3 regions of the Planococcus plakortidis genome follow, and region 2 is predicted to be linked to each of the others. Evidence: a T-box and tRNA genes for the amino acid it is inferred to sense, from the RefSeq annotation. Region 2 holds a T-box; the other regions hold tRNA genes.
What was found. The T-box of region 2 lies ahead of pheS (phenylalanine--tRNA ligase subunit alpha). A T-box ahead of a tRNA ligase gene usually reads a tRNA of that ligase, here a tRNA-Phe.
Positions count from the first base shown of each region.

Region 1: it encodes a tRNA-Phe, which carries the amino acid that the T-box ahead of pheS (phenylalanine--tRNA ligase subunit alpha) is inferred to sense. The anticodon was not compared.
Region 3: it encodes a tRNA-Phe, which carries the amino acid that the T-box ahead of pheS (phenylalanine--tRNA ligase subunit alpha) is inferred to sense. The anticodon was not compared.

Region 1 covers NZ_CP016539.2:1,235,752-1,245,142, reverse strand. Annotated here, with positions in the region: gene BBI15_RS06380 (isochorismate synthase) at 1-921, opposite strand, end outside; gene BBI15_RS06375 (1,4-dihydroxy-2-naphthoate polyprenyltransferase) at 1,083-1,997, shown strand; gene BBI15_RS06370 (DMT family transporter) at 2,137-3,117, shown strand; tRNA gene BBI15_RS06365 (tRNA-Glu) at 3,131-3,202, opposite strand; tRNA gene BBI15_RS06360 (tRNA-Ser) at 3,209-3,300, opposite strand; tRNA gene BBI15_RS06355 (tRNA-Asn) at 3,305-3,379, opposite strand; tRNA gene BBI15_RS06350 (tRNA-Ile) at 3,384-3,460, opposite strand; tRNA gene BBI15_RS06345 (tRNA-Gly) at 3,464-3,537, opposite strand; tRNA gene BBI15_RS06340 (tRNA-Phe) at 3,542-3,617, opposite strand; tRNA gene BBI15_RS06335 (tRNA-Asp) at 3,633-3,708, opposite strand; tRNA gene BBI15_RS06330 (tRNA-Met) at 3,712-3,788, opposite strand; tRNA gene BBI15_RS06325 (tRNA-Ile) at 3,938-4,014, opposite strand; tRNA gene BBI15_RS06320 (tRNA-Met) at 4,023-4,096, opposite strand; tRNA gene BBI15_RS06315 (tRNA-Ala) at 4,119-4,194, opposite strand; tRNA gene BBI15_RS06310 (tRNA-Pro) at 4,201-4,277, opposite strand; tRNA gene BBI15_RS06305 (tRNA-Arg) at 4,303-4,379, opposite strand; tRNA gene BBI15_RS06300 (tRNA-Leu) at 4,405-4,493, opposite strand; tRNA gene BBI15_RS06295 (tRNA-Gly) at 4,517-4,591, opposite strand; tRNA gene BBI15_RS06290 (tRNA-Leu) at 4,593-4,677, opposite strand; tRNA gene BBI15_RS06285 (tRNA-Lys) at 4,699-4,774, opposite strand; tRNA gene BBI15_RS06280 (tRNA-Thr) at 4,784-4,859, opposite strand; tRNA gene BBI15_RS06275 (tRNA-Val) at 4,871-4,946, opposite strand; rRNA gene rrf (5S ribosomal RNA) at 4,955-5,070, opposite strand; rRNA gene BBI15_RS06265 (23S ribosomal RNA) at 5,209-8,141, opposite strand; rRNA gene BBI15_RS06260 (16S ribosomal RNA) at 8,328-9,391, opposite strand, start outside.
Region 2 covers NZ_CP016539.2:1,363,831-1,373,221, forward strand. Annotated here, with positions in the region: gene BBI15_RS06945 (M42 family metallopeptidase) at 1-111, shown strand, start outside; gene BBI15_RS06950 (nuclease-related domain-containing protein) at 379-1,341, shown strand; gene BBI15_RS06955 (helix-turn-helix transcriptional regulator) at 1,607-1,807, shown strand; gene BBI15_RS06960 (hypothetical protein) at 1,810-2,304, shown strand; gene BBI15_RS06965 (small multi-drug export protein) at 2,301-2,744, shown strand; gene BBI15_RS06970 (TrmH family RNA methyltransferase) at 2,797-3,570, shown strand; T-box leader at 3,607-3,833, shown strand; gene pheS (phenylalanine--tRNA ligase subunit alpha) at 3,872-4,909, shown strand; gene pheT (phenylalanine--tRNA ligase subunit beta) at 4,922-7,321, shown strand; gene rnhC (ribonuclease HIII) at 7,366-8,301, opposite strand; gene zapA (cell division protein ZapA) at 8,384-8,644, shown strand; gene BBI15_RS06995 (CvpA family protein) at 8,650-9,186, shown strand; gene polX (DNA polymerase/3'-5' exonuclease PolX) at 9,248-9,391, shown strand, end outside.
Region 3 covers NZ_CP016539.2:1,045,531-1,054,921, reverse strand. Annotated here, with positions in the region: gene BBI15_RS05360 (C45 family autoproteolytic acyltransferase/hydrolase) at 1-350, shown strand, start outside; gene BBI15_RS05355 (C45 family autoproteolytic acyltransferase/hydrolase) at 374-1,423, opposite strand; gene BBI15_RS05350 (cation-transporting P-type ATPase) at 1,434-4,115, opposite strand; tRNA gene BBI15_RS05345 (tRNA-Leu) at 4,546-4,629, opposite strand; tRNA gene BBI15_RS05340 (tRNA-Leu) at 4,837-4,920, opposite strand; tRNA gene BBI15_RS05335 (tRNA-Cys) at 4,930-5,003, opposite strand; tRNA gene BBI15_RS05330 (tRNA-Gly) at 5,013-5,087, opposite strand; tRNA gene BBI15_RS05325 (tRNA-Gln) at 5,093-5,164, opposite strand; tRNA gene BBI15_RS05320 (tRNA-His) at 5,172-5,247, opposite strand; tRNA gene BBI15_RS05315 (tRNA-His) at 5,292-5,364, opposite strand; tRNA gene BBI15_RS05310 (tRNA-Trp) at 5,386-5,459, opposite strand; tRNA gene BBI15_RS05305 (tRNA-Tyr) at 5,466-5,548, opposite strand; tRNA gene BBI15_RS05300 (tRNA-Thr) at 5,552-5,627, opposite strand; tRNA gene BBI15_RS05295 (tRNA-Phe) at 5,642-5,717, opposite strand; tRNA gene BBI15_RS05290 (tRNA-Asp) at 5,733-5,808, opposite strand; tRNA gene BBI15_RS05285 (tRNA-Met) at 5,812-5,888, opposite strand; tRNA gene BBI15_RS05280 (tRNA-Val) at 5,935-6,010, opposite strand; tRNA gene BBI15_RS05275 (tRNA-Glu) at 6,016-6,090, opposite strand; tRNA gene BBI15_RS05270 (tRNA-Ser) at 6,112-6,201, opposite strand; tRNA gene BBI15_RS05265 (tRNA-Asn) at 6,207-6,281, opposite strand; rRNA gene rrf (5S ribosomal RNA) at 6,292-6,407, opposite strand; rRNA gene BBI15_RS05255 (23S ribosomal RNA) at 6,535-9,391, opposite strand, start outside.

The sequences.
Region 1 (9,391 bases), 130 kb from region 2:
AGAACGGTTTTTCGAATCATCCAATAAGGCTTGCCCCAATGCTTCATCCTGTTCAACCGATTGGCCGCGGGGTGTAGAGCCTGCTAAACATGTAGACAATGCCTTTTGCTGTTCCACTTTCACAAGGCGCTCTGGAGTCGCCCCGAAGAAGAATTGTTTGCCGGCTTCAAGGCCAAACAAAAAGCTTTCTGGTTGTTCATTAGCTGCCTGGTAAAGAGCTGAGGCCGGTGCTAAAGCTTCTTTAAAACCAAGCTCCAGCGCTCTTGCGATAACCACTTTTTCAACTTCCCCTGCACGGATTACATCTGTCACCTTTTCAATGGACCGCATATATTCTTCTTTTTTCAGTTCCTTCTTGTTCGAAACTGTGGGTTTTTGATACGCCTTTGGTTCTGAAACTTGCGCACCGTGAATCAGCCGGTCGCGTTCTTTCCGTAACGCTTCAAAATCCATAAAACTATTTGGCTGCTTAGTGATCAAATGAACGCTGACATACGCTTGTTCACCTTTAATAATAAGCTGAAACGTCGGCACAGCAAAATAAGCCTGAGGGAAATTACGCCACCCGCTCGGCTGATTGTTCAAAGGATCAAATGAAAAACCGCCAAATAACACTGGTTGCACTGCTGTTTCTTCATTTACCAATTGGGCACTTAAAGCTTTCCAATCCTTCTGGATGCTGCTGAAACGTCCTTTATAATCATCAGCGGTCAGCACATAAGCATGTCCAAGGCCGACCATCGTAAAGGATTTCTCGCGGTTCTGCCAAAACATCCTCTTGCCTTCGTATTGTTCCTGCCCCGCTTCAAAAAATGCCAAAGCGGACATGGTTGATACTTCAATGGTTTCTGTATAGAAACGGTACCCGCTAAAGCGGTTCGCTTCCATTTGTTCAGTTGATGAATACGGTTGTGAATTCACCGGATTACCTCCGTTTACTGCAGCGTCAATTTGCTGCGATACATTTTAATCTCTATCTTCTATCATACCCCTTTCTCTGGATTTCAGCACAACATATGCTGTAAATCTCTACGTTTTGGAGTACAATGTAGGTTGGAAAGAAATGAATAGGAGAGATAGAAATGACACATTCCATACAAGCCGACAGTGGGTGGCGCGTCTGGTGGCAACTCACACGTCCCCATACTTTAACGGCATCTTTTGCCCCTGTATTTCTGGGGACAATGATCGCAATCCATTATACGGCTTTAGACTGGGCGCTGTTCCTGGCCATGCTGATTGCGAGCTTGCTGATTCAAGCAGCAACCAATATGTTTAATGAGTACTATGATTACGCGAGAGGACTCGATACTAAAGAATCTGTCGGCATCGGAGGCGCTATCGTCCGAAATGGTGTTTCGCCTAAAACCGTTTTAGTACTAGCATTCCTGCTTTATGCCATCTCTGCGATACTCGGGCTCTATATTGCAGCTTCTACCAGTTGGTGGCTATTGGCAGTCGGGGGCATTGGCATGTTAGTCGGTTACTTTTATACCGGAGGCCCATACCCTATTGCTTACACGCCATTAGGTGAATTGTTTTCTGGATTGTTTATGGGCTTCCTTATTGTAATCGTCGCTTTTTATATCCAAACAGAAACCATTACCTCTACCGCTATTATGTTGGCTGTCCCTAGCACTTTGCTCGTAGCAGCCATTATGATGGCCAATAATATCCGAGACATGGATGGAGATAAAAAAAGCGGACGGCGTACTTTGGCTATATTGACTGGCAGACCGGCTGCAGTTACCATTTTTATGTGGTTCTTTATCTTATCTTATGCTTGGATTATCTCATTGGTATTGCTCGGTATTGTTACACCTTGGGCTTTATTGGTGTTACTGAGTGTTATTAAGCCCTTGAAAGTAATTATGACTTTTAAGCGCTACACAGAACCACTACAAGTAATGCCTGCTATGAAAGACACGGGAATCACGAATACATTGTTCACCTTCCTGCTGGCAATAGGTCTACTAGTAGATTATTTTTTATCTTAATATCTAAAAGCTGATGGCAATTGGGGCCATCAGCTTTTTATTATAGGGATAGTTATAGGAAGTCTAATTTGAAATAAGAATGGTGAAAACATCTTAATTGCGATATATTGTATATAATATATGTTAAAGGGGTTTTCTTATGAAACCAATTTTATTTGGACTTGCAGGAGCAATGTTTTTTGCAGTCACATTTATTATTAATGCTTTAATGGAAGCTCAAGGAGGGCATTGGGTTTGGAGTGCGTCCTTGCGCTATCTGTTTATGATCCCTTTCCTCCTATTAATTGTCGTACTTAGGGGTAATTTACTTCCGCTCCTCCATGAAATGAAAAAACATAAGGTGAAATGGTTATTGTGGAGCTTCATAGGATTCGGTCTTTTTTACGCTCCCTTGTGTTTTGCAGCAGCATACTCCCCAGGATGGCTAATAGCTGGAACTTGGCAATTTACAATCATCGCTGGAACTTTACTGGCTCCTCTTTTTTTCCTCAAAATACATATATCCGGCCAAACTGTCATGCACAGACAACACATACCGATTAAAGCCTTGTTATTTTCAACTATCATCCTAGCAGGAATAGCACTTCTTCAGCTTGATCACCTTACTAATGTCACTACTTTCACATTATTGCTTGGGTTAGTGCCCGTTTTAATTGCAGCTTTCGCTTATCCACTTGGCAATAGAAAAATGATGGAAGTTTGTGAAGATCGGCTAGATGCATATCAACGGGTTCTTGGAATGACAATTGCCAGTCTGCCTCTTTGGTTGATTCTTTCTATTTATGGCTTTTTAACAACTGGATTGCCTTCTAACGCTCAAACTTATCAATCTTTGATTGTTGCCATCAGTTCAGGAGTAATAGCGACTGTTCTATTTTTTATGGCAACCGATATGGTCAGAAATAACATGTCAAAACTTGCCGCAGTGGAAGCTACACAATCTTTGGAAGTCATATTTGCATTAATTGGTGAATTTTTTCTACTAAGCATTGCATTCCCTTCTTCAATAGCATTAATTGGTTTAACCATGGTAATAGTAGGAATGGCAATACATAGTTTCACGTCACATAGTGAACAAAAAATAGAGAAAGAAAAAAGCGCCATGCATATGAATGCATGACGCTTTTCTAATATGACCCCTACGGGATTCGAACCCGTGTTACCGCCGTGAAAGGGCGGTGTCTTAACCGCTTGACCAAGGGGCCAAATACTGGCGGAGAAGGAGGGATTTGAACCCTCGCGCCGGTGTTACCGACCTACACCCTTAGCAGGGGCGCCTCTTCAGCCACTTGAGTACTTCCCCAGTATGGCTCCGAAGGTAGGACTCGAACCTACGACCATCGCATTAACAGTGCGGTGCTCTACCACTGAGCTACTTCGGAAAAATGGTGGGCCTAAGTGGACTCGAACCACCGACCTCACGCTTATCAGGCGTGCGCTCTAACCAGCTGAGCTATAGGCCCATTTGGAGCGGGTGAAGGGAATCGAACCCTCATCATCAGCTTGGAAGGCTGAGGTTTTACCACTAAACTACACCCGCAATATGGTGGGTCAGGACGGAATCGAACCGCCGACACTTAGAGCTTCAATCTAATGCTCTACCAACTGAGCTACTGACCCATATTATTTATAAAATGGCGGTCCCGACCGGGATCGAACCGGCGATCTCCTGCGTGACAGGCAGGCATGTTAACCGCTACACCACGGGACCATTTGGTTGCGGGGGCAGGATTTGAACCTGCGACCTTTGGGTTATGAGCCCAACGAGCTACCGAACTGCTCCACCCCGCGATAATAATATTGAAGAAAAATTGTCCACTCATTTTTAATAATGGAGGAGGAAGAGGGATTCGAACCCCCGCGGGATTTGACTCCCCTGTCGGTTTTAAAGACCGATCCCTTCAGCCAAACTTGGGTATTCCTCCGTGATAAACATTAAATGGTGGACCTTGCAGGACTCGAACCTGCGACCGGACGGTTATGAGCCGTCTGCTCTAACCAACTGAGCTAAAGGTCCTAAAAAAGTGGCGGCAGAGGGGATCGAACCCCCGACCTTACGGGTATGAACCGTACGCTCTAGCCAGCTGAGCTACGCCGCCAGGATCTTTATGTTGTATAAGTTGGTGGAGCCTAGCGGGATCGAACCGCTGACCTCCTGCGTGCAAGGCAGGCGCTCTCCCAGCTGAGCTAAGGCCCCATAAAGTGGTCGGGAAGACAGGATTCGAACCTGCGACCCCTTGGTCCCAAACCAAGTGCTCTACCAAGCTGAGCTACTTCCCGACTAAATAGGATGATGACAAAAATATGGCGCGCCCGAGAGGACTCGAACCTCTAACCGCTTGATTCGTAGTCAAGTACTCTATCCAATTGAGCTACGGGCGCATAATATAAAATTTTATAAAACAGTTGGTGCCGAGGACCGGAATCGAACCGGTACGGTAGTCACCTACCGCAGGATTTTAAGTCCTGTGCGTCTGCCAGTTCCGCCACCCCGGCGGGGCAATGGACAGATAAAAAATTGGAGCGGAAGACGGGGGTCGAACCCGCGACCTCCACCTTGGCAAGGTGGCGTTCTACCACTGAACTACTTCCGCTTGGTGCGGGTGAAGGGAGTCGAACCCCCACGCCCGAAGGCGCTAGATCCTAAGTCTAGTGCGTCTGCCAGTTCCGCCACACCCGCGTGGCAATTATAAAATTGAAATGGTGAGCCATGAAGGATTCGAACCTTCGACCCTCTGATTAAAAGTCAGATGCTCTACCAACTGAGCTAATGGCTCAAATATGAGTGGTGCCGGAGAAAGGACTTGAACCCTCAACCTACTGATTACAAGTCAGTTGCTCTACCAGTTGAGCTACTCCGGCATAGAGTAAAATGGTGGAGGATGACGGGATCGAACCGCCGACCCTCTGCTTGTAAGGCAGATGCTCTCCCAGCTGAGCTAATCCTCCATATGTATGCCCAGCGACGTCCTACTCTCACAGGGGGAGACCCCCAACTACCATCGGCGCAAAAGAGCTTAACTTCCGTGTTCGGGATGGGAACGGGTGTGGCCTCTTTGCCATCATCACTGGACTATAAGGTTTTTGAAAGACAAGTTTTATTATACCAACTCTGGTGAGTTTTACAAGTCTTTTTTTGCTCACAGGCAAAAAATCTTGTTCTTTCAAAACTGGATAAATCGACATTGTGGGAAACGTGCGTTTCAGTTTGTTGGTTAAGTCCTCGATCGATTAGTATTCGTCAGCTGCACGTGTCGCCACGCTTCCACCCCGAACCTATCTACCTCATCGTCTTTGAGGGATCTTACTTGCTTGCGCAATGGGAAATCTCATCTTGAGGGGGGCTTCGTGCTTAGATGCTTTCAGCACTTATCCCGGCCACACATAGCTACCCAGCGATGCTCTTGGCAGAACAACTGGTACACCAGCGGTGTGTCCATCCCGGTCCTCTCGTACTAAGGACAGCTCCTCTCAAATTTCCTGCGCCCGCGACGGATAGGGACCGAACTGTCTCACGACGTTCTGAACCCAGCTCGCGTACCGCTTTAATGGGCGAACAGCCCAACCCTTGGGACCGACTACAGCCCCAGGATGCGATGAGCCGACATCGAGGTGCCAAACCTCCCCGTCGATGTGGACTCTTGGGGGAGATAAGCCTGTTATCCCCGGGGTAGCTTTTATCCGTTGAGCGATGGCCCTTCCATGCGGAACCACCGGATCACTAAGTCCGTCTTTCGACCCTGCTCGACCTGTCCGTCTCGCAGTCAAGCTCCCTTGTGCCTTTACACTCTGCGAATGATTTCCAACCATTCTGAGGGAACCTTTGAGCGCCTCCGTTACTCTTTAGGAGGCGACCGCCCCAGTCAAACTGCCCGCCTGACACTGTCTCCCAAGCCGCTTAGGCTTGTGGGTTAGAAGTTCAATACAACCAGGGTAGTATCCCACCGACGCCTCCCCCGAAGCTGGCGCTCCGGGTTCTCTGGCTCCTACCTATCCTGTACAAGTTGCACCAAAATTCAATATCAGGCTACAGTAAAGCTCCACGGGGTCTTTCCGTCCTGTCGCGGGTAACCTGCATCTTCACAGGTACTATAATTTCACCGAGTCTCTCGTTGAGACAGTGCCCAGATCGTTACGCCTTTCGTGCGGGTCGGAACTTACCCGACAAGGAATTTCGCTACCTTAGGACCGTTATAGTTACGGCCGCCGTTTACTGGGGCTTCGGTTCGCACCTTCGCTTGCGCTAAGCACTCCCCTTAACCTTCCAGCACCGGGCAGGCGTCAGCCCCTATACGTCACCTTACGGTTTTGCAGAGACCTGTGTTTTTGCTAAACAGTCGCCTGGGCCTATTCACTGCGGCTCTCTCGGGCTATTCACCCTACCAGAGCACCCCTTCTCCCGAAGTTACGGGGTCATTTTGCCGAGTTCCTTAACGAGAGTTCACTCGCTCACCTTAGAATTCTCTTCTCGCCTACCTGTGTCGGTTTGCGGTACGGGCACCTCCCGCCTCGCTAGAGGCTTTTCTTGGCAGTGTGAAATCAGGGACTCTGAGGTCAAACCTCTTGCCATCACTGCTTGATGTATACAGAAACGGGATTTTCCTCGTTTCTCATCTCACAACTTGGACGTGCACAACCAACGGCACGCTCACCCTATCCTTCTGCGTCCCCCCATTACTCAAACGGCGGGGAGGTGGTACAGGAATATCAACCTGTTGTCCATCGTCTACGCCTATCGGCCTCGACTTAGGTCCCGACTAACCCTGAGCGGACGAGCCTTCCTCAGGAAACCTTAGGCATTCGGTGGACGGGATTCTCACCCGTCTTTCGTTACTCATACCGGCATTCTCACTTCTAAGCGCTCCACCAGTCCTTCCGGTCTGACTTCACCGCCCTTAGAACGCTCTCCTACCACGGACATCTCAGATGTCCATCCACAGCTTCGGTAATCCGTTTAGCCCCGGTACATTTTCGGCGCAGTGTCACTCGACCAGTGAGCTATTACGCACTCTTTAAATGATGGCTGCTTCTAAGCCAACATCCTGGTTGTCTAAGCAACGCCACATCCTTTTCCACTTAACGGATATTTGGGGACCTTAGCTGGTGGTCTGGGCTGTTTCCCTCTTGACTACGGATCTTATCACTCGCAGTCTGACTCCCAAGCATAAATCACTGGCATTCGGAGTTTGTCTGAATTCGGTAACCCGGGATGGGCCCCTAGTCCAAACAGTGCTCTACCTCCAGGATTCTCTATCTTGAGGCTAGCCCTAAAGCTATTTCGGAGAGAACCAGCTATCTCCAGGTTCGATTGGAATTTCTCCGCTACCCACACCTCATCCCCGCACTTTTCAACGTGCGTGGGTTCGGGCCTCCAGTAAGTGTTACCTTACCTTCACCCTGGACATGGGTAGATCACCTGGTTTCGGGTCTACAACTGCATACTCATTCGCCCTGTTCAGACTCGCTTTCGCTGCGGCTCCGGCTTCTCACCTTAACCTTGCATGCAATCGTAACTCGCCGGTTCATTCTACAAAAGGCACGCTATCACCCATTAACGGGCTCTAACTACTTGTAGGCACACGGTTTCAGGATCTCTTTCACTCCCCTTCCGGGGTGCTTTTCACCTTTCCCTCACGGTACTGGTTCACTATCGGTCACTAGGGAGTATTTAGCCTTGGGAGATGGTCCTCCCGGATTCCGACGGAATTTCACGTGTTCCGCCGTACTCAGGATCCACTCTGGAGGGAATGCACTTTCAGCTACGGGGCTCTTACCCTGTCTCGCGGACCGTTCCAGGTCGCTTCGCCTAATCCATTCCTTTGTAACTCCGTATAGAGTGTCCTACAACCCCAGAAGGCAAGCCTTCTGGTTTGGGCTGTTCCCGTTTCGCTCGCCGCTACTTGGGGAATCGCATTTGCTTTCTCTTCCTTCAGGTACTTAGATGTTTCAGTTCCCTGAGTCTGCCTTCTCATGTGCTATGAATTCACACATGGATACTGCTCCATTACGAACAGTGGGTTTCCCCATTCGGAAATCCCCGGATCACAGCTCACTTACAGCTCCCCGAGGCATATCGGTGTTAGTGCCGTCCTTCTTCGGCTCCTAGTGCCAAGGCATCCACCGTGCGCCCTTATTAACTTAACCACTGAAGGTCAAACAATAAGTTGATCGCTTGAGGCGATCACGCTACTTGATGCTTGTTTCTTAATCAATGTCGATCTATCCAGTTTTCAAAGAACAAGTCTGAAAGCCAATCCTTGCGGAGTGAACCTTCAAAACTGAACGCAAAACGTCAACCCGAACGAAGTTCGGTTCCGATATTATCCTTAGAAAGGAGGTGATCCAGCCGCACCTTCCGATACGGCTACCTTGTTACGACTTCACCCCAATCATCTGTCCCACCTTCGGCGGCTGGCTCCCATAAGGGTTACCCCACCGACTTCGGGTGTTACAAACTCTCGTGGTGTGACGGGCGGTGTGTACAAGGCCCGGGAACGTATTCACCGCGGCATGCTGATCCGCGATTACTAGCGATTCCGGCTTCATGCAGGCGAGTTGCAGCCTGCAATCCGAACTGAGAACGGTTTTCTGGGATTGGCTCCCCCTCGCGGGTTCGCGACCCTTTGTACCGTCCATTGTAGCACGTGTGTAGCCCAGGTCATAAGGGGCATGATGATTTGACGTCATCCCCACCTTCCTCCGGTTTGTCACCGGCAGTCACCTTAGAGTGCCCAACTGAATGCTGGCAACTAAGATCAAGGGTTGCGCTCGTTGCGGGACTTAACCCAACATCTCACGACACGAGCTGACGACAACCATGCACCACCTGTCACCGCTGTCCCCGAAGGGAAAGCCTTGTCTCCAAGGCGGTCAGCGGGATGTCAAGACCTGGTAAGGTTCTTCGCGTTGCTTCGAATTAAACCACATGCTCCACCGCTTGTGCGGGCCCCCGTCAATTCCTTTGAGTTTCAGCCTTGCGGCCGTACTCCCCAGGCGGAGTGCTTAATGCGTTAGCTGCAGCACTAAGGGGCGGAAACCCCCTAACACTTAGCACTCATCGTTTACGGCGTGGACTACCAGGGTATCTAATCCTGTTTGCTCCCCACGCTTTCGCGCCTCAGCGTCAGTTACAGACCAGAAAGTCGCCTTCGCCACTGGTGTTCCTCCACATCTCTACGCATTTCACCGCTACACGTGGAATTCCACTTTCCTCTTCTGCACTCAAGTCCCCCAGTTTCCAATGACCCTCCACGGTTGAGCCGTGGGCTTTCACATCAGACTTAAAGGACCGCCTGCGCGCGCTTTACGCCCAATAATTCCGGACAACGCTTGCCACCTACGTATTACCGCGGCTGCTGGCACGTAGTTAGCCGTGGCTTTCTGGTGAGGTACCG
Region 2 (9,391 bases):
TCGCACGCAGGCATTTTGCACCGCGACGATTACGAAAACGCGGTGAAATTGATTGTAGAAGTGATCAAGAAATTGGATAAAGACACTGTCACACGCATTACATTTGATTGAATAATGAAAACCCCTCCAACTTTTGTGGAGGGGCTTTTTGTTGGGCGGAAGCCGAAGACGAATCGGCAAAATAAGGTTTATATTTCGCAAATAAACTAAGCCGGCTCGCAATCAACCAGAGGAATACCGCAAATAAATCATGGGGTTTTGCAAAGAACGGTAACCATCCCGCAAACAAAATGATTGGAAAAGTCCATAAGTGTCAATTGGTGGTGAAAGAGACTTTGCGGGATGCTATACTTCAATTATCATACTAGGAGGTGTTCAATGGGCAAAAAAGAAATAGCGTTATTAACTGAAATGGAGTCATTGGAGCGGTTGTTATATCGATTGCCTGACAATCATTCACGCCGGGAATTTATCCAAGTTGAAGCTTTTAAAGCAGCTGCCGGAAAAAGAGGGGAAAAGAGACTGCACCGGAAGCTGGTTGAATTCGAGATGGAGGAGCAGTACCGATTTTTGAAAAATGTATGCTTGTCGAGAGGGCAGTGGAAAGTCCAAATGGATGGGTTGTTATTGACGGAGCGCGGTGCGATTGTCATTGAATCGAAAAATATTAGCGGCCAACTTTATTTTGATGATAAAACCGGCGAATTTTCAAGAACCAATATAGAAGGTGTAAAAACGATAATGGAAGATCCGACGATTCAGTTGAACAAGCATATTCGTTTCTTGACCTTGTTTTTCAAACAGCAGAAAATCGATTTGCCCATTTCGGGAATTGTCGTATTTACATCCAAACACTGTGAATTTCTGGCGAAGCCAGTCCACCATCACATCTGCAAAACGTATCAATTGGTCGATTATTTATTCAACATCCTTCAGGAATTCCCCCTAAAAAGCAACCCTCACGATTTATCGGAAATTCAGAAACTCCTCGAACGATCCCAGGCCCCTTATGAGAGGAAACCGTTGTGCCATTTATATTCAATAGCAGAAACCGAACTGCTTACGGGCATCTTGTGCAAAAACTGTAAAAACCTTAACGTGATGCGAAAGCATAAGAAAGGATGGGTTTGTGCCGACTGCCAAGCGGTGGATCCGCTCGCTTTTCAACATGCAGTCCAGGAATATTTTTCCCTGGTTCATACACATCTAAGCAATAGGCAACTCCGGAAATTTTGCAAGATCGAATCGCCTTATATAACTTCCCGTTTGTTGGCCGTATATGATTTAGGGACTGCTGGTGCTTTGCGCAACCGGACATACTATTTAAAGAAAAAAGACTAGCTTTTCGCGAAATGCGGAAAGCTTTTTTTGCGGTTTTGCAAATAACTTGAGGTATTCTGCAAAAAAAGAATAGTTTTCCGCAAATAACTTAAGGGATTTCACAAATAACCTCATACATTCGGCAAATAATCATCTATAATCCGCAAACATATCGAAACTCCGCAATTAAATAATTGCTTCTAGATTAGCTTTACTTGATAAAATGTTAAGTTTAATGTACATTATGTAATGTAAACATAACATATTTGAAAAAAGGGTGAAGCGGATGCTGAGAAACCGGGTGAAAGAGCTGCGGGCGCGCTATGGGTACACGCAAAGCGACTTGGGCAAGCAAGTGGATGTGACGCGGCAGACGATCGCGTTCATCGAGAAAGGCGAATTTTCACCGTCGATTACATTGTCTTTGAAGCTCGCTAAAGTCTTGCAGGTGGAAGTAGGCGAATTATTTTGGCTGGAGGAGGAGTAAAGATGAAACAGGATTTTCGCATGACATACCCGCTTTGGAATATGGCATTTATCTTAATATTGGCGGTGATGGCGGTCGGGTTCACTTCAAGTTTTGTCAATGTCTCGAAGACTGATTCGAGTTTGAGCATCGAAGCGCAAGCGGTGGAAGGGTTCTTGCTATTCATAGCACTGATCGCGTATTTAGTTTTGATCACGATCTATTTGATCGCTCTGCAGTCGTACAACCGAAAAAATCCAGAAAGAAAAATACCGGCGTTCTCGATCCGCCCCCCTGAGTATATGGAACAAGATGAAGGAATGACCTTCATCACGAGAAAGGCCGTGCAGAAAGTCTATACATTCATCACGTGGTCACTGCCGTTTTTGGCGCTCATCGTCATGCTGGCGCCGATTCCAAAACTGTTGATCGTCTGGGGGATCCTCGCGGTCGCATTCGGCCAGAACTTGATTTACTATGTGGAGATGCGCAGGCATCTCAAGGGGGCGGCTGAATGATTTATGAATACGCATTAATATTCCTCGGGGCGGCGATTCCGTGGTTTGAAATCGCGCTCGTCATCCCGCTCGGCATCGTATGGGGCTTGTCGCCGGCGTGGGTCATGATCACCGCATTCGTTGGCAATATGCTGACGGTGTTGCTGCTCATTGTCGGCTTCGATAAATTCCGCATCTGGTACGATAAGCGCCGGGAAGCGAAAGGCAAAGAGCCGTCGAAGAAAAATGAACGCGCGGTGCGCATCTGGAATAAATACGGGCTACCGGGGCTCTCGCTTTTAGGGCCAATCTTGATCGGCACGCATATCGCGGCGTTCATCGGCATGACTTTGGGTGCGACAAAACGCAATACGACCGTCTGGATGGTCATCAGCATCGGGGCCTGGACGCTCGCGTTCGGCATTTTGACAGCGCTCGGCTTTGATTTCTTCACTGCGTAAATCGGGCCTATGCTATACTGAAGCTATTCTTTGAAAAAGTGGTGAACGCATTATGAAACGAATTGAATCATTGCAGAACTCGCTCGTCAAACATTGGAAGAAACTGAGCACAACCCGTAAAGAGCGCGATAAATTCGGGGAATTTCTCATCGAAGGCTTTCATTTGACGGAAGAGGCGTTGAATGAGAAAGACGGCATCAAAGGCTTGATCGTCCGCGAAGGTACGGATATTCCGGATGCTTGGGACATCGAAGGCCTCACGCTTTATGTGGTGACGGCACAGATTGCCAAAGAAATTGCGGAAACCGAACATACGCAAGGCATTTTCGCGCATTGCGCACAGCCAGAGTACGATGAATCTATTCAGGCACAATGGCAGACGCTGCTGTTGATCGACGCGGTACAGGACCCGGGCAATGTCGGCACGATGATCCGCACCGCGGCAGCTGCCGGAATCGACGCAGTCGTTCTCGGCAAAGGTTCAGCAGATGCCTATAATCCGAAAACGGTGCGCTCGGCGCAAGGCGCCCATTTCCAGGTACCGATCGTCAAAGGCGATTTATTCGACTGGGTCGAACGCTTGAAGAGCCGAGACGTCCCGGTTTATGGCACGGCGCTATACCAATCGGTGCCAATGTATGAGGCGGAGTCGAAAGAGCGGTTTGCGCTCATCGTCGGCAACGAAGGAAGCGGCGTCGAGCCGCAACTGCTCGAGCAGACCGACCAGAACCTCATGGTGCCGCTTTACGGCCCGGCAGAATCATTGAACGTAGCCGTAGCAACTGGAATTCTATTGTATAGCCTCGTTCCCAAAACTGGTGTTTGATTAACCGGCGGAAGTTCATTATAATAGAAGAGAAATAAACAAGCGTTGACCGGGAAAAGTACGTAGTTCCCTGCATCCAAGGAAGTCCGCCCTCGACTGAAAGCGCGGATATGCAGGAACTCCGGAAGTTCACCCCGCGAGCTGCTAGACGGGGACCGGCCGCGTGCCGTAAAGTCTGGCCGGTGATGAGCCGTTATTCAATGAAGTGATCGCATGCGTGCGATAACTAGGGTGGTACCGCGAATCAATGCCTCGTCCCTTTTTGGGGGCGGGGCTTTTTTATGTTCAAGGAGGAGAGAAAATGGAAGCAAGATTGCAGGAATTGAAAAATGAAGCCTTGGAGAAAATCCAGGCAGCGCAAACAGTCAAGGAATTGACGGACGTGCGCGTCGCATATTTAGGGAAAAAAGGGCCGATCACCGATGTCTTGAAAGGCATGGGGAAATTGCCGGCAGAAGAACGACCGAAAATGGGTGCGCTCGCAAATGAAGTGCGTGCGGAAGTGACAGAATCACTCGATGCGCGCATGACACTGTTGGAAGAACAAGCAATCAATGAAAAGCTTCAAAGCGAAACGATCGATATTTCCTTGCCAGGGCGTCCAGCGAAAACGGGCAACCCGCATCCATTGACGCGCGTCGTCGAGGAGATTGAAGACCTGTTCCTGTCGATGGGTTACGAGATCGCGGAAGGCCCGGAAGTCGAAAAGGATTATTATAATTTCGAAGCGCTCAATTTGCCAAAAGGCCATCCGGCACGCGATATGCAGGATTCCTTCTATATAACGGAAGACATTTTGCTGCGCACACACACTTCACCGGTGCAGGCACGCACGATGGAAGCGAAAGGCGGAGAGCCGATCAAGATCATCTGCCCGGGCAAAGTGTATCGCCGCGATAACGATGACGCGACGCATTCGCATCAATTCACGCAAATCGAAGGGCTCGTAGTCGGCGAGGATATCCGCATGAGCGATTTGAAAGGGACCTTGTCCGTCTTCGCCAAGAAGATGTTCGGCGAAGACCGTGAAATACGCTTGCGCCCAAGCTTCTTCCCGTTCACGGAGCCTTCTGTTGAAATGGACATCTCTTGTTTTAAATGCGGCGGCGACGGCTGCAATGTCTGCAAAAAGACCGGCTGGATCGAAATTCTCGGCGCCGGCATGGTGCATCCGAACGTTCTGGAAATGGCCGGCTATGATTCGAAGCGCCTGACAGGATTCGCATTCGGCATGGGGCCGGAGCGCATTGCGATGCTGAAATACGGCATCGAGGACATCCGCCATTTCTACACGAACGACGTGCGTTTCTTGACGCAATTTCAACGGACGGAACTTTAAGGAGGAACATTCATGTTAGTATCGACAAAATGGTTGAAAGAATACGTAAATACACAAGATTTGCCCCCTGCGGAACTCGGGGAGAAAATCACGCGCGCAGGTATCGAAGTCGACGCGGTAATCGACCGTTCGGAAGGATTAGCGAATTTGGTCGTCGGTTATGTGACGGATTGCGTGAAGCATCCGGAAGCCGATAAACTGTCGATCTGCCAAGTGGACGTCGGCGGCGGGGAAATCGACCAGATCATCTGCGGTGCACCGAACATCGCGCGGGGCCAGTCGGTCATCGTGGCACGTCCTGGCGCGAAACTTCCGGGTGGCATGAAGATCAAAAAAGCGAAGCTGCGCGGGGAAGTGTCAAACGGCATGATCTGCTCATTGCAGGAGCTTGGCATCGAAACGAAATTGGTGCCAAAAAGCTATGCGGAAGGCATTTATGTCTTGCCTGAAAAAGCGGAGCCTGGCACAGATGTGCTGCCGTATCTGGACTTGGACGATACGGTCTTGGAACTTGGCCTCACGCCGAACCGTGCGGATGCGATGAGCATGCTCGGTGTCGCATATGAAGTCGGCGCGATTTTGGAAGAAGACGTTAGCTTACCGGAAATCAGCTATGCCGAAGCGGCAGAGCGCGCGGAAAGCATGCTGTCGCTTGAAGTGGATGCGCCAGATGCGAACCCTCTCTATGTCGCGAAAGTCGTGCGCAACGTCGAAGTGAAGGAATCCCCGCTATGGCTGCAGCAGCGCTTGATGGCAGCGGGTGTGCGCCCGCATAATAATGTCGTTGACGTGACGAACTATATTTTGATGGAATACGGCCAGCCGCTCCATGCGTTCGACTATGATTCCCTTGGTTCCGGTAACATCACCGTGCGCCAGGCCAAAGAGGGCGAAAAGATCACGACGCTCGATGACACAGAGCGCACATTGTCTGCTCATCAATTGGTCATCACCAATGGCACGGATCCTGTCGCGCTGGCAGGAGTCATGGGCGGCGCGAATTCAGAAGTGAGCGACGAAACGACAACGGTCGTCATCGAGTCCGCTTATTTTGCTTCCGATTCGATCCGCCGTACATCGAAAGACCATAACCTGAGAAGCGATGCGAGTTCACGCTACGAAAAAGGCGTCGACCCGAACCGCGTTATCCCGGCCGCGGAACGTGCCGCACAATTATTGGCTGAACTGGCTGATGGTGAAGTGCTGGCTGGATCGCTCATCTTCGACCAGCTCGATAAGCAAGAGCGCATCGTCAAAGTTTCACCGGATTTCATCAATAGCCGCCTTGGCATGAAGATCCGCCTCGAGGACATGCTCGACATCCTCAGCCGCCTGAAGTTCAAGACGGAAGCGGTGAACAACCAATTGATCATCGAAGTGCCTACGCGCCGTCAAGACATCCAGATCGAAGAAGACGTCGTGGAAGAAATCGCACGCCTTTACGGCTACGACGAGATTCCGGCAACTTTGCCGCGCACCGATGCCACACCGGGCGGATTGAGCCCTTACCAGGCGAAACGCCGCATCGCGCGCCACTTCCTTGAAGGTGCTGGGCTACTTCAAGCAACGACTTATTCCTTGACTTCGGAAGCGGCAGCGACGCAATTTGCGCTGGAGCCGACGGAAACGACGCGGCTTTTGATGCCGATGAGCGAAGAGCGCAGCATTTTGCGCCAAAGCCTGTTGCCTCATTTGCTCGAATCGCTTTCGTACAATACGGCACGCCGCATCGATTCGGCTGCTTTGTATGAAACGGGGTCGGTGTTCTTGAAAGGGCAGGAGGAACTGCTTGACGAGCAAGAACATTTGGCGATCGTCATGACCGGGTTGTGGGTCGATCACAGTTGGCAAGGCGAAAAGAAAGCCGTCGACTTTTTCGTGGCAAAAGGCATCGTGGAAGGGTTGGCTGGAAAGCTGGGCCTTGAATTAACGTTTGAACGCGGCGAAATGGACGGCTTGCATCCAGGCAGAACCGCTTTTATCCTGCTTGATGGCAAGCGCATCGGCGTCATCGGCGCATTGCACCCGTCCGAGCAGAAAAAGCGTGATTTGAAAGAAACGATTGCCGTGGAATTGAACTTGGCGACTTTGCTGACGCGCGAAACGGAAGCGCTTGTCTATACACAAGTGTCCCGTTATCCGACGATTTCACGCGACGTAGCTCTGGTCCTGTCGAATATCGTGGAAGCACAGACGATTGAAGGTGTCATCCGCAAAGCGGGCGGCAAGCTTTTGAAAGATGTCCGCGTCTTCGATTTATACGAAGGTGACCGGATGGAACAAGGCAAGAAATCCTTGGCATTCTCGCTAAAGTATTTCGATCCGGAGAAAACATTGACCGATGACGAAGTGAACGCAGTGCATGAGAAAATCATCAAAGCGCTCACGGAATCAGGAGCGGAACTCCGCTAAAAACCAAAAACAGTCTTGGGCTCATCGCGAGCCCAAGACTGTTTTTATGTGCGTTTTTTCTTTGCTGCCAAAACTTGCGCTTTCTTCGTGTTGGCAAAATGGGCTTTCGTGATGTTTTTCAGGAACACTTCCCCGCGCGACAGCAGGATCTTCGCGGCGGCTTCGTCAACGATCGCCCCGGCGCCTTTTGGCAAGGTGACACCGGCAATCGTGCTGAGCCGGTCCATTTCCTCTAAGAAAGCGACCCGTGCGATGATCGATGCGCAGGCAACCGATACATGGAGATTTTCCGCTTTCGTGGAAAACAGCACATTCTCGCGGATGATCTCCGCCTCATGGGCGATATGTCGATAGTAAATGCCGCGCTCTGCGAATTGGTCGATCAGGATCGCTTCGGGTTTTTCCGGCGCTATTTTCCGCAGCACATGCTTCAAGGCCTGGTTATGGAGCAAGGCCTTGATCTTTCCTTGCGACCAGCCCTGCGCCTGCACTTGATTGTATTTCTCGTTATTCAAGGTCAGCACACTATGGGGAAATGCCGCTTTTAAGTCAGGGGCGATTTTCCGCATATAGTCATCCGTCAATTGCTTGGAATCCTTGACGCCAAGCTCTTTGGCGAGTTCGACTTGCTGTGCAGGGACGTAACATGCGGCGACCGTGATCGGGCCGAAAAAATCGCCCGTGCCCGTTTCATCGGAACCGAGCACGGAGCGTTTGGCGAAATCAGGAGGAAGCTCATCGCCTTTTGTCTTGGCTGTTTTTTCCTTGCTGCTGTTGGCGGCACCCCATTTAGCGGATTCGCGTTCGGCGCCAGCGCCTTGGAACATGACTTTTCCGGATGAGTAGACGGTAATCATCGCATCCGGCAGCTTAGCGGCAAAGCGGGCGTGGGGATTTTTGGTTTTTATTTCCTTATTACGGTAATGGTCCATTAACCGTTTCAAGGCTTCTTCAGGCAGTTTCAGGACGCTATTGGTCATAGGGAGTCCCCTTTCTTATGATTCACAATCGGCTCGTGTTCGTGTTATGATGGTCTATAGAATTCCAAAGGGGGAACGCGCATTGCAGGAGCAGCATAAAATTCGCACTGTCGTTGATATATATGGCCATACCTACAAGATGCTCGGTACTGAGACATCCGGCCATATGCGGCTTGTCGCTTCCATGGTCGACAGCAAGATGCGGGAGATCAACGCCGCCAATCCATCGCTTGACCAGGCGAAACTAGCCGTATTGACCGCGGTAAATGCGACACATGAATATCTTAAACTGAAAGAGCAGCTAGAACAAATGGAAATTGAATTGAATAACTTGAAGGGCTGACGGATATGCTTGATTTAATCTTATTGGTATTGCTTCTGGCCGGGATCCTGGTCGGCTTCAAGAGAGGGCTTGTGCTGCAGTTCTTGCACATGGTCGGTTTCATCGTCGCCCTCATTGTCGCCTATACGTACTATAAACCGCTAGCAGAAAACTTTGTGTTATGGGTTCCATACCCGACGGTCGACGAAACATCGCGCTTTGCGATTGCCGTCGAACAATTGAACCTGGACGAAACCTTTTACCAGCTCTTGGCATTTGCACTTATTTTCTTTGTTGTGAAATTTTTGCTGACGCTGATCGCTTCCATGTTCGATTTCATTAAATACATACCGGTGCTCGGATTCCTGAGCCGGATTTTTGGTGGGATCCTCGGGCTCATCGAAGCGCACATCCTGTTGTTCATCGGCTTGTATGTATTTGCGCTCTTGCCGATCGACGGGATTCAAAATCAGATCGAAAACTCCGGGATCGCACGGACCATCCTGGAGCACACGCCTTATTTCTCTGAGAAAGTGAAGGAATGGTGGTATATTTATATGTAGTAGGAACTTCTCTCTTACGAGGGAAGTTTTTTTATGAACCGATTAGGGAGGTTTGTTTCGCATGAATAAAAAAATCATTATCCGCACATTGGAAAATATTGCGTTATATATGGAATTAAAGGGGGACAACCCGTTTAAAGTATCGGCTTTCCGCAAAGCTGCCCAAGCACTCGAACTCGACCAGCGCAGCTTAGATGAGATTGAT
Region 3 (9,391 bases), 320 kb from region 2:
ACCGTTACCAGATTGACGACTCCAAACGCCGCGAGAAAGCGCTACTTGCACATTCCACAACATCAAGTGACGCATACGCAGCGTTCCGATTATTGAACGACTCGGACCAAGGCGTGTTTTCAACAAAATACAGCACCGCGTCCGGCACTTTGCATACGGCTTCCTATTTCCCAAACAGCTTGGAAGTCGGCTTCGCCATTGGACCTGACCGCTTGCCGCTCATGTTCGATTTTCAAAAATGGCTGCAAGGCGAGCGCTTGCTGGCAAAACGAATCAACGGGAAAATCGACACTCATTTTCCGTTTCCATATCTTGACGACCTTTCTTCACTGCAACAAAAAAACGGCTAGAGCATTTACGCTCCAGCCGTTTTTTATTTGAATAAAGCATCCGTATGAGCAAAGCCAATGCCGGTCTCAATCTGCCCATGGACGGATCGATTGCGGACAGGCTTTCCTGCAAGCCACTCCCCGAAATTGAACACTTCAGGCTCCTGATCCCCTCCAAGCGCAAACCACACTTCCCGCTCTTTCGGCAGATAAACCGAAGTATGGATCGTCCCAGCCCAACTCTTATAAAGATTCGAAAACAAGCCGCGACCCGTATCATTGAACAAGCGATAAGCGCGATACGCTTCCATAGCATCTTCTGCATTCTGTTCGATAATCGATAGCCGTTCGTAAGAATCCTTTAAATAATTGCGGTTCTCATGTTGCTGGATTTCAAAATGATTCGTGCACGCAATGGCATCACGCACCGCGACTTTACGCGGCGTTGCTTCGATGACCTTTGTCGCGCCGCCCTTATCGGTCACGACGTAGCTGAATGACCCGCGATGCGGAATGTCTTTAACTAAATCAACCGCCTCTTCTATAGTTGCGCAGCTCTCGAGGATGATGCGCCCGATCATATAACAGACAAAGCCATCCCCCGGATTTTTCCGATGCATGAAGTTATAGCCCATCGCCAATCCATGTTCGTTCATGCCATCCATACGCCCCAAAATGCGTTGGCTCGGGCCGATGAGGGCATTCCCCTCTTCTGGCTGGAATAAGCAGAACCTGCCTTCATACGTTTGGGGATGAAAATCATAATTACGCACTAAGAAATCCTCACCCGTGACAATTGAACAGCCCGACGGCGGCGCATCGATCCGGTAACCCCCGAAATCTCGCAGCACCTCATCAATTGGCAGCTGGAGGCTGTCTTCAAGGCCTTTCAGCTCATCCCACAATTTAGGCGCGTATTCGTTGAAAGCCGCTTGCGCTTCTGCCGGATCGATAACAAAGCGTGGCCTCTTGCTTTTCCATTGCCCACGGCGGTTGTGCAATGTAATCGATTCTTTAAGCGCTATTCCTTGCATCATTCCATAATCATAATGGCTTCCCCTGAATTCAATGATTTCGCTATGTATCTTTTTCATAACTCCTCCTTCACCCGTGCTTGGTTTGATTAGTTTTCGATCGTTTTCCAACTCGTTCCATCGAACGCATTAGCCATTTTTCAAGCTCTACGATAATAAATACGCTCAGGCCGATCAAGAGCGGCCAGACCCAATACCCGAGCGCAATCGGTTCCGTCCCAAGCAAGATGTTCATGAACGGGACATACGTGACTGCGAGCTGTACTACAAGTAAAATCACCGATACGATAAACGCCGCTTTATTGGAAAAGAAGTCACGATTCAACGCAAATCGCCGCTCGCTCCTGCAATTGAACAAATATAACAGCTGCGAAATCACCAATGCTTGCAGAGTCATCGTCTGCAGGATTCCCTGCTCATAGCCCCTAGATTCCAGCACACTGTTCATCCACAGAATACCGCCGCCGATGATCGTTGACGCGAAAACGATGCGGAAAATATAATATCCGCTAAGCAAGGGACTTTGCGCTTTCCGTGGCGGCCGCTCCATCGTACCAGGCTCCAGCTTTTCAAACGCAATCGCCAAAGAGATCGTTACCGCCGTAATCATGTTGACCCATAAGATTTGTACTGGGGTTAAAGGAATCGTGGTGCCAAAAAGAATGCTGACAAAAATGAGCAGTCCTTCCGACACGTTTGTCGGTAAAATGAACAAAATGGTTTTTTTCAAGTTATCGTATACACGGCGCCCTTCTTTCACTGCATTGACAATCGTGCTGAAATTATCGTCGACCAGCACCATCTCAGCCGCTTCCTTCGACACTTCAGTTCCTTTAATCCCCATCGCAATGCCAATATCCGCCCGCTTCAACGCGGGAGCGTCATTAACCCCGTCTCCAGTCATTGCACACACCTGTCCCTGGGCCTGAAGAGCCTCCACCAATTGTAATTTATTCGTTGGGCTGGTCCGTGCAAAAATATCATATTCCAACGCTGCCGCTTCTAGTTCCCGGCTGTTCAATCCATCCAGTTCCCGGCCTTCAATCGCTTTCAGGCCATCCCCGATGCCAAGCTGGGACCCAATCGCCACTGCAGTTTCCTTATGGTCTCCTGTAATCATTTTTACGCGGATCCCTGCCTGTTTACATTGTGCAATCGACTCTATCACTTCTTCCCTGGGCGGATCAATAATGCCTGCAAGCCCCAAAAATTCAAAACCGCTCTCCATATCTTCGTGCCCAATTTCATCAATATGATAATCCACCTGTTTTACAGCCGCCCCCAGGAGCCGTTCACCGCGTTTTGCATGTTCGGCAATCTTCGCCTCCCATTCAACATGTTCTTTCTCTGGAACCATCTTCAATAGCTTTTCAGGAGCCCCTTTAACGTAAATCCATTTACTTCCCTGTTCTTCAACTAATGCCGCCATGTACTTATAGGAGGAATCGAATGGGATTTTCGAAAGCACAGGCAACTTTTCAACACTCTGATCAGCCTTTTCAACAAGTGTCAGCAAGCATCCTTCTGTAGCCCCTCCACTGACTGCCCAGTTTCCTTTAGCATCTTTTAATAAATGTGCATCATTGACCGTTTTGACACAGGACAAAAACTTCATTAATCTTGGATGATCCGTTAAATAAACCTTTTTGCCATTTAGTTTCAATGTCCCTTCAGGCGAGTAGCCAACACCGCTAGCTTGGATTTCCCCGTCTGACAGAATCACAGAAGTTGCCGTCATTTCATTTTTCGTTAATGTGCCTGTCTTGTCCGAACAAATGACTGTTACTGCCCCTAAAGTTTCAACTGATGGCAAATTCCGGACTATGGCGTTTTTGCCTGCCATGGTCTGGACCCCTAGCGCTAAAATAATCGATAGGACCGCCGGCAAACCTTCTGGAATCGCAGCCACAGTCAATCCGATAATTGCTAGCAATAATTCAGCTGTAGCATAGTCATGGAACGAGTAACCGATAAAGAACATACCGATCGCGCATAGCACAATAATCATCGAAATACGTTTCCCGAATTGAGCCGTCTGTTTCAACAAAGGAGTCTGTAATTTCTCAACAGACTCCATCGCACTGCTGATTTTCCCAAGTTCAGTAGATCCTCCTGTAGCTGTAACAATACCAATACCTGAACCTGACGCGATAGATGTTCCCGCAAACACCATATTAGTGCGATCACCGAGTACTGTGTCTGCTGGAAGCTTATCTGTCTGTTTTTCGACAGCTTCCGACTCGCCCGTCAAAGACGATTCTTCCACCAGCAAATTCGCCTCCTCTGCAAGACGCATATCTGCCGGCACTTTATCGCCAGCCCTCAAGTAAACAAGATCTCCTGGCACAAGTTCAGTCGCCAGGATTTCAATCCGTTTGCCAGATCGCAGAACTGCTGCCTTAATTGACAACATATCACGGATACTATCCAACGCTTTTTCCGCCTTATTCTGTTGAATATAACCGATTGCTGCATTGATGACCACAACAGCCAGAATGACTATCGTATCAATATAATGTCCGAGAACGACTGTAATAATTGCTGCTGCCAGCAGAACATAAATCAAAACATCGTGGAAATGCTTAAGGAATTTTATAATGGCAGGCTCACGTTTTCCTTCAGGCAATTCATTATGCCCCCATACTTCAAGCCTATGGATTGCTTCGTCCTGTCTCAAACCTTCTCCTAAACGTACGGCTTGTTTATCAAGAATATCCATAATCTCTTCATCAAACCAGCGTTCTTCAGTCATACTCTCACCCCTGCAAGATCATGATTTTGATTATTATAACACGCACCGTATAGACTTCCTTTCTTTTCGTCAAACAAGTGCCAAAAAATAGAAAAAGACAACTTCCAATGAAAGCTGCCCCTTTCCCTTTCTCAAATTTCTAAGGAATAGACCCGTCCCTAGAGTCTACATCCCTTATCTAGCACATCTGTCCATTCCATCAGATTTACTTCTCCTCAAGATAAAGAAGAAAATATCACTTCACATCCATAATAAGTATTTTATATGCTTCCCTATTCATGAAATAAATATAATACACAAAAATAAATTTATTGAACGATCAATAGCAACTATTACGCATTTCGAAAACTACATACTTTAAGGCACAAAAAAAACCCTGACTAAGTCAGGGCTTTACAGTTTACATCACTTGGCAGAGTGATGAATATGATACCGGCGGTCGGGGTCGAACCGACACTCCCGTGAAGGAACGGGATTTTGAGTCCCGCGCGTCTGCCAATTCCGCCACGCCGGCAAAGTAAGATCCAGCAGCATCTAGTACTGCTTTAGGAACATTAATTATTATATTAATAAATCGATTACTTTGCAAGGGGTTTTTTGTTTTTTTTAAAAAAACTTTCACCAACTCAATTCTAATAATTTTATTAAATTATCCAAAGAAAAAAAACCTGACATAAGAGTCAGGGTTTTTCTTCATCACTTGGCAGAGTGATGAGCATGATACCGGCGGTCGGGGTCGAACCGACACTCCCGTGAAGGAACGGGATTTTGAGTCCCGCGCGTCTGCCAATTCCGCCACGCCGGCAAAATATTTTGGAGGCGGCAACCGGACTCGAACCGGTGGTAAGGGTGTTGCAGACCCATGCCTTACCGCTTGGCTATGCCGCCTAGATATAATGGAGCGGAAGACGGGGGTCGAACCCGCGACCTCCACCTTGGCAAGGTGGCGTTCTACCACTGAACTACTTCCGCAAAAGCTGGGGTACCTGGATTCGAACCAGGGCATGACGGGATCAAAACCCGTTGCCTTACCGCTTGGCTATACCCCAATAATACTGGGGCGGACGAGGGGAATTGAACCCCCGAATGCCGGAATCACAATCCGGTGCGTTAACCACTTCGCCACGACCGCCACGTTATTAGTACATTGAATTTGAAATTTGATGAAAAGCAAGGGGCGGACGAGGGGAATTGAACCCCCGAATGCCGGAATCACAATCCGGTGCGTTAACCACTTCGCCACGACCGCCATCTTAATATTCAAGTAAATTGGCAGGGGCAGTAGGAATCGAACCCACACCGGAGGTTTTGGAGACCTCTGTTCTACCTTTAAACTATGCCCCTAAAAACTGGTGGTGGGGGCAGATTCGAACTGCCGAACCCGAAGGAGCGGATTTACAGTCCGCCGCGTTTAGCCACTTCGCTACCCCACCGAATGGTGCCGGAGAAAGGACTTGAACCCTCAACCTACTGATTACAAGTCAGTTGCTCTACCAGTTGAGCTACTCCGGCATGGAGAAAAAATATGGTGGGTCAGGACGGAATCGAACCGCCGACACTTAGAGCTTCAATCTAATGCTCTACCAACTGAGCTACTGACCCATATTATTTAAAAAATGGCGGTCCCGACCGGGATCGAACCGGCGATCTCCTGCGTGACAGGCAGGCATGTTAACCGCTACACCACGGGACCATTTGGTTGCGGGGGCAGGATTTGAACCTGCGACCTTTGGGTTATGAGCCCAACGAGCTACCGAACTGCTCCACCCCGCGATAATCTTAAAGTTTCCTTCTATATTGATTATATGTATAAAAGAAATGGTGGAGGATGACGGGATCGAACCGCCGACCCTCTGCTTGTAAGGCAGATGCTCTCCCAGCTGAGCTAATCCTCCATGAATGGTGACCCCTACGGGATTCGAACCCGTGTTACCGCCGTGAAAGGGCGGTGTCTTAACCGCTTGACCAAGGGGCCATAATTTTGAGCTTGAGATACTGGCGGAGAGCAAGGGATTCGAACCCTTGAGACGGTTGCCCGCCTACATGATTTCCAATCATGCTCCTTCGGCCACTCGGACAGCTCTCCATAATTGGCTCCGAAGGTAGGATTCGAACCTACGACCATCGCATTAACAGTGCGGTGCTCTACCACTGAGCTACTTCGGAATAATAACTAGCCTAGCGACGTCCTACTCTCACAGGGGGAAACCCCCAACTACCATCGGCGCAAAAGAGCTTAACTTCCGTGTTCGGGATGGGGACGGGTGTGGCCTCTTTGCCATCATCACTAGACTGTATTAATTTGAAAGACAAGATTTATTATATCAATAATACCGATTTTTTCAAGTATTATTTTAAAAAATATTATCTTATTCTTTCAAAACTGGATAAATCGACATTGGAAACGCGTTTCAGTTTGTTGGTTAAGTCCTCGATCGATTAGTATTCGTCAGCTGCACGTGTCGCCACGCTTCCACCCCGAACCTATCTACCTCATCGTCTTTGAGGGATCTTACTTGCTTGCGCAATGGGAAATCTCATCTTGAGGGGGGCTTCGTGCTTAGATGCTTTCAGCACTTATCCCGGCCACACATAGCTACCCAGCGATGCTCTTGGCAGAACAACTGGTACACCAGCGGTGTGTCCATCCCGGTCCTCTCGTACTAAGGACAGCTCCTCTCAAATTTCCTGCGCCCGCGACGGATAGGGACCGAACTGTCTCACGACGTTCTGAACCCAGCTCGCGTACCGCTTTAATGGGCGAACAGCCCAACCCTTGGGACCGACTACAGCCCCAGGATGCGATGAGCCGACATCGAGGTGCCAAACCTCCCCGTCGATGTGGACTCTTGGGGGAGATAAGCCTGTTATCCCCGGGGTAGCTTTTATCCGTTGAGCGATGGCCCTTCCATGCGGAACCACCGGATCACTAAGTCCGTCTTTCGACCCTGCTCGACCTGTCCGTCTCGCAGTCAAGCTCCCTTGTGCCTTTACACTCTGCGAATGATTTCCAACCATTCTGAGGGAACCTTTGAGCGCCTCCGTTACTCTTTAGGAGGCGACCGCCCCAGTCAAACTGCCCGCCTGACACTGTCTCCCAAGCCGCTTAGGCTTGTGGGTTAGAAGTTCAATACAACCAGGGTAGTATCCCACCGACGCCTCCCCCGAAGCTGGCGCTCCGGGTTCTCTGGCTCCTACCTATCCTGTACAAGTTGCACCAAAATTCAATATCAGGCTACAGTAAAGCTCCACGGGGTCTTTCCGTCCTGTCGCGGGTAACCTGCATCTTCACAGGTACTATAATTTCACCGAGTCTCTCGTTGAGACAGTGCCCAGATCGTTACGCCTTTCGTGCGGGTCGGAACTTACCCGACAAGGAATTTCGCTACCTTAGGACCGTTATAGTTACGGCCGCCGTTTACTGGGGCTTCGGTTCGCACCTTCGCTTGCGCTAAGCACTCCCCTTAACCTTCCAGCACCGGGCAGGCGTCAGCCCCTATACGTCACCTTACGGTTTTGCAGAGACCTGTGTTTTTGCTAAACAGTCGCCTGGGCCTATTCACTGCGGCTCTCTCGGGCTATTCACCCTACCAGAGCACCCCTTCTCCCGAAGTTACGGGGTCATTTTGCCGAGTTCCTTAACGAGAGTTCACTCGCTCACCTTAGAATTCTCTTCTCGCCTACCTGTGTCGGTTTGCGGTACGGGCACCTCCCGCCTCGCTAGAGGCTTTTCTTGGCAGTGTGAAATCAGGGACTCTGAGGTTAAACCTCTTGCCATCACTGCTTGATGTATACAGAAACGGGATTTGCCTCGTTTCTCATCTCACAACTTGGACGTGCACAACCAACGGCACGCTCACCCTATCCTTCTGCGTCCCCCCATTACTCAAACGGCGGGGAGGTGGTACAGGAATATCAACCTGTTGTCCATCGTCTACGCCTATCGGCCTCGACTTAGGTCCCGACTAACCCTGAGCGGACGAGCCTTCCTCAGGAAACCTTAGGCATTCGGTGGACGGGATTCTCACCCGTCTTTCGTTACTCATACCGGCATTCTCACTTCTAAGCGCTCCACCAGTCCTTCCGGTCTGACTTCACCGCCCTTAGAACGCTCTCCTACCACGGACATCTCAGATGTCCATCCACAGCTTCGGTAATCCGTTTAGCCCCGGTACATTTTCGGCGCAGTGTCACTCGACCAGTGAGCTATTACGCACTCTTTAAATGATGGCTGCTTCTAAGCCAACATCCTGGTTGTCTAAGCAACGCCACATCCTTTTCCACTTAACGGATATTTGGGGACCTTAGCTGGTGGTCTGGGCTGTTTCCCTCTTGACTACGGATCTTATCACTCGCAGTCTGACTCCCAAGCATAAATCACTGGCATTCGGAGTTTGTCTGAATTCGGTAACCCGGGATGGGCCCCTAGTCCAAACAGTGCTCTACCTCCAGGATTCTCTATCTTGAGGCTAGCCCTAAAGCTATTTCGGAGAGAACCAGCTATCTCCAGGTTCGATTGGAATTTCTCCGCTACCCACACCTCATCCCCGCACTTTTCAACGTGCGTGGGTTCGGGCCTCCAGTAAGTGTTACCTTACCTTCACCCTGGACATGGGTAGATCACCTGGTTTCGGGTCTACAACTGCATACTCATTCGCCCTGTTCAGACTCGCTTTCGCTGCGGCTCCGGCTTCTCACCTTAACCTTGCATGCAATCGTAACTCGCCGGTTCATTCTACAAAAGGCACGCTATCACCCATTAACGGGCTCTAACTACTTGTAGGCACACGGTTTCAGGATCTCTTTCACTCCCCTTCCGGGGTGCTTTTCACCTTTCCCTCACGGTACTGGTTCACTATCGGTCACTAGGGAGTATTTAGCCTTGGGAGATGGTCCTCCCGGATTCCGACGGAATTTCACGTGTTCCGCCGTACTCAGGATCCACTCTGGAGGGAATGCACTTTCAGCTACGGGGCTCTTACCCTGTCTCGCGGACCGTTCCAGGTCGCTTCGCCTAATCCATTCCTTTGTAACTCCGTATAGAGTGTCCTACAACCCCAGAAGGCAAGCCTTCTGGTTTGGGCTGTTCCCGTTTCGCTCGCCGCTACTTGGGGAATCGCATTTGCTTTCTCTTCCTTCAGGTACTTAGATGTTTCAGTTCCCTGAGTCTGCCTTCTCATGTGCTATGAATTCACACATGGATACTGCTCCATTACGAACAGTGGGTTTCCCCATTCGGAAATCCCCGGATCACAGCTCACTTACAGCTCCCCGAG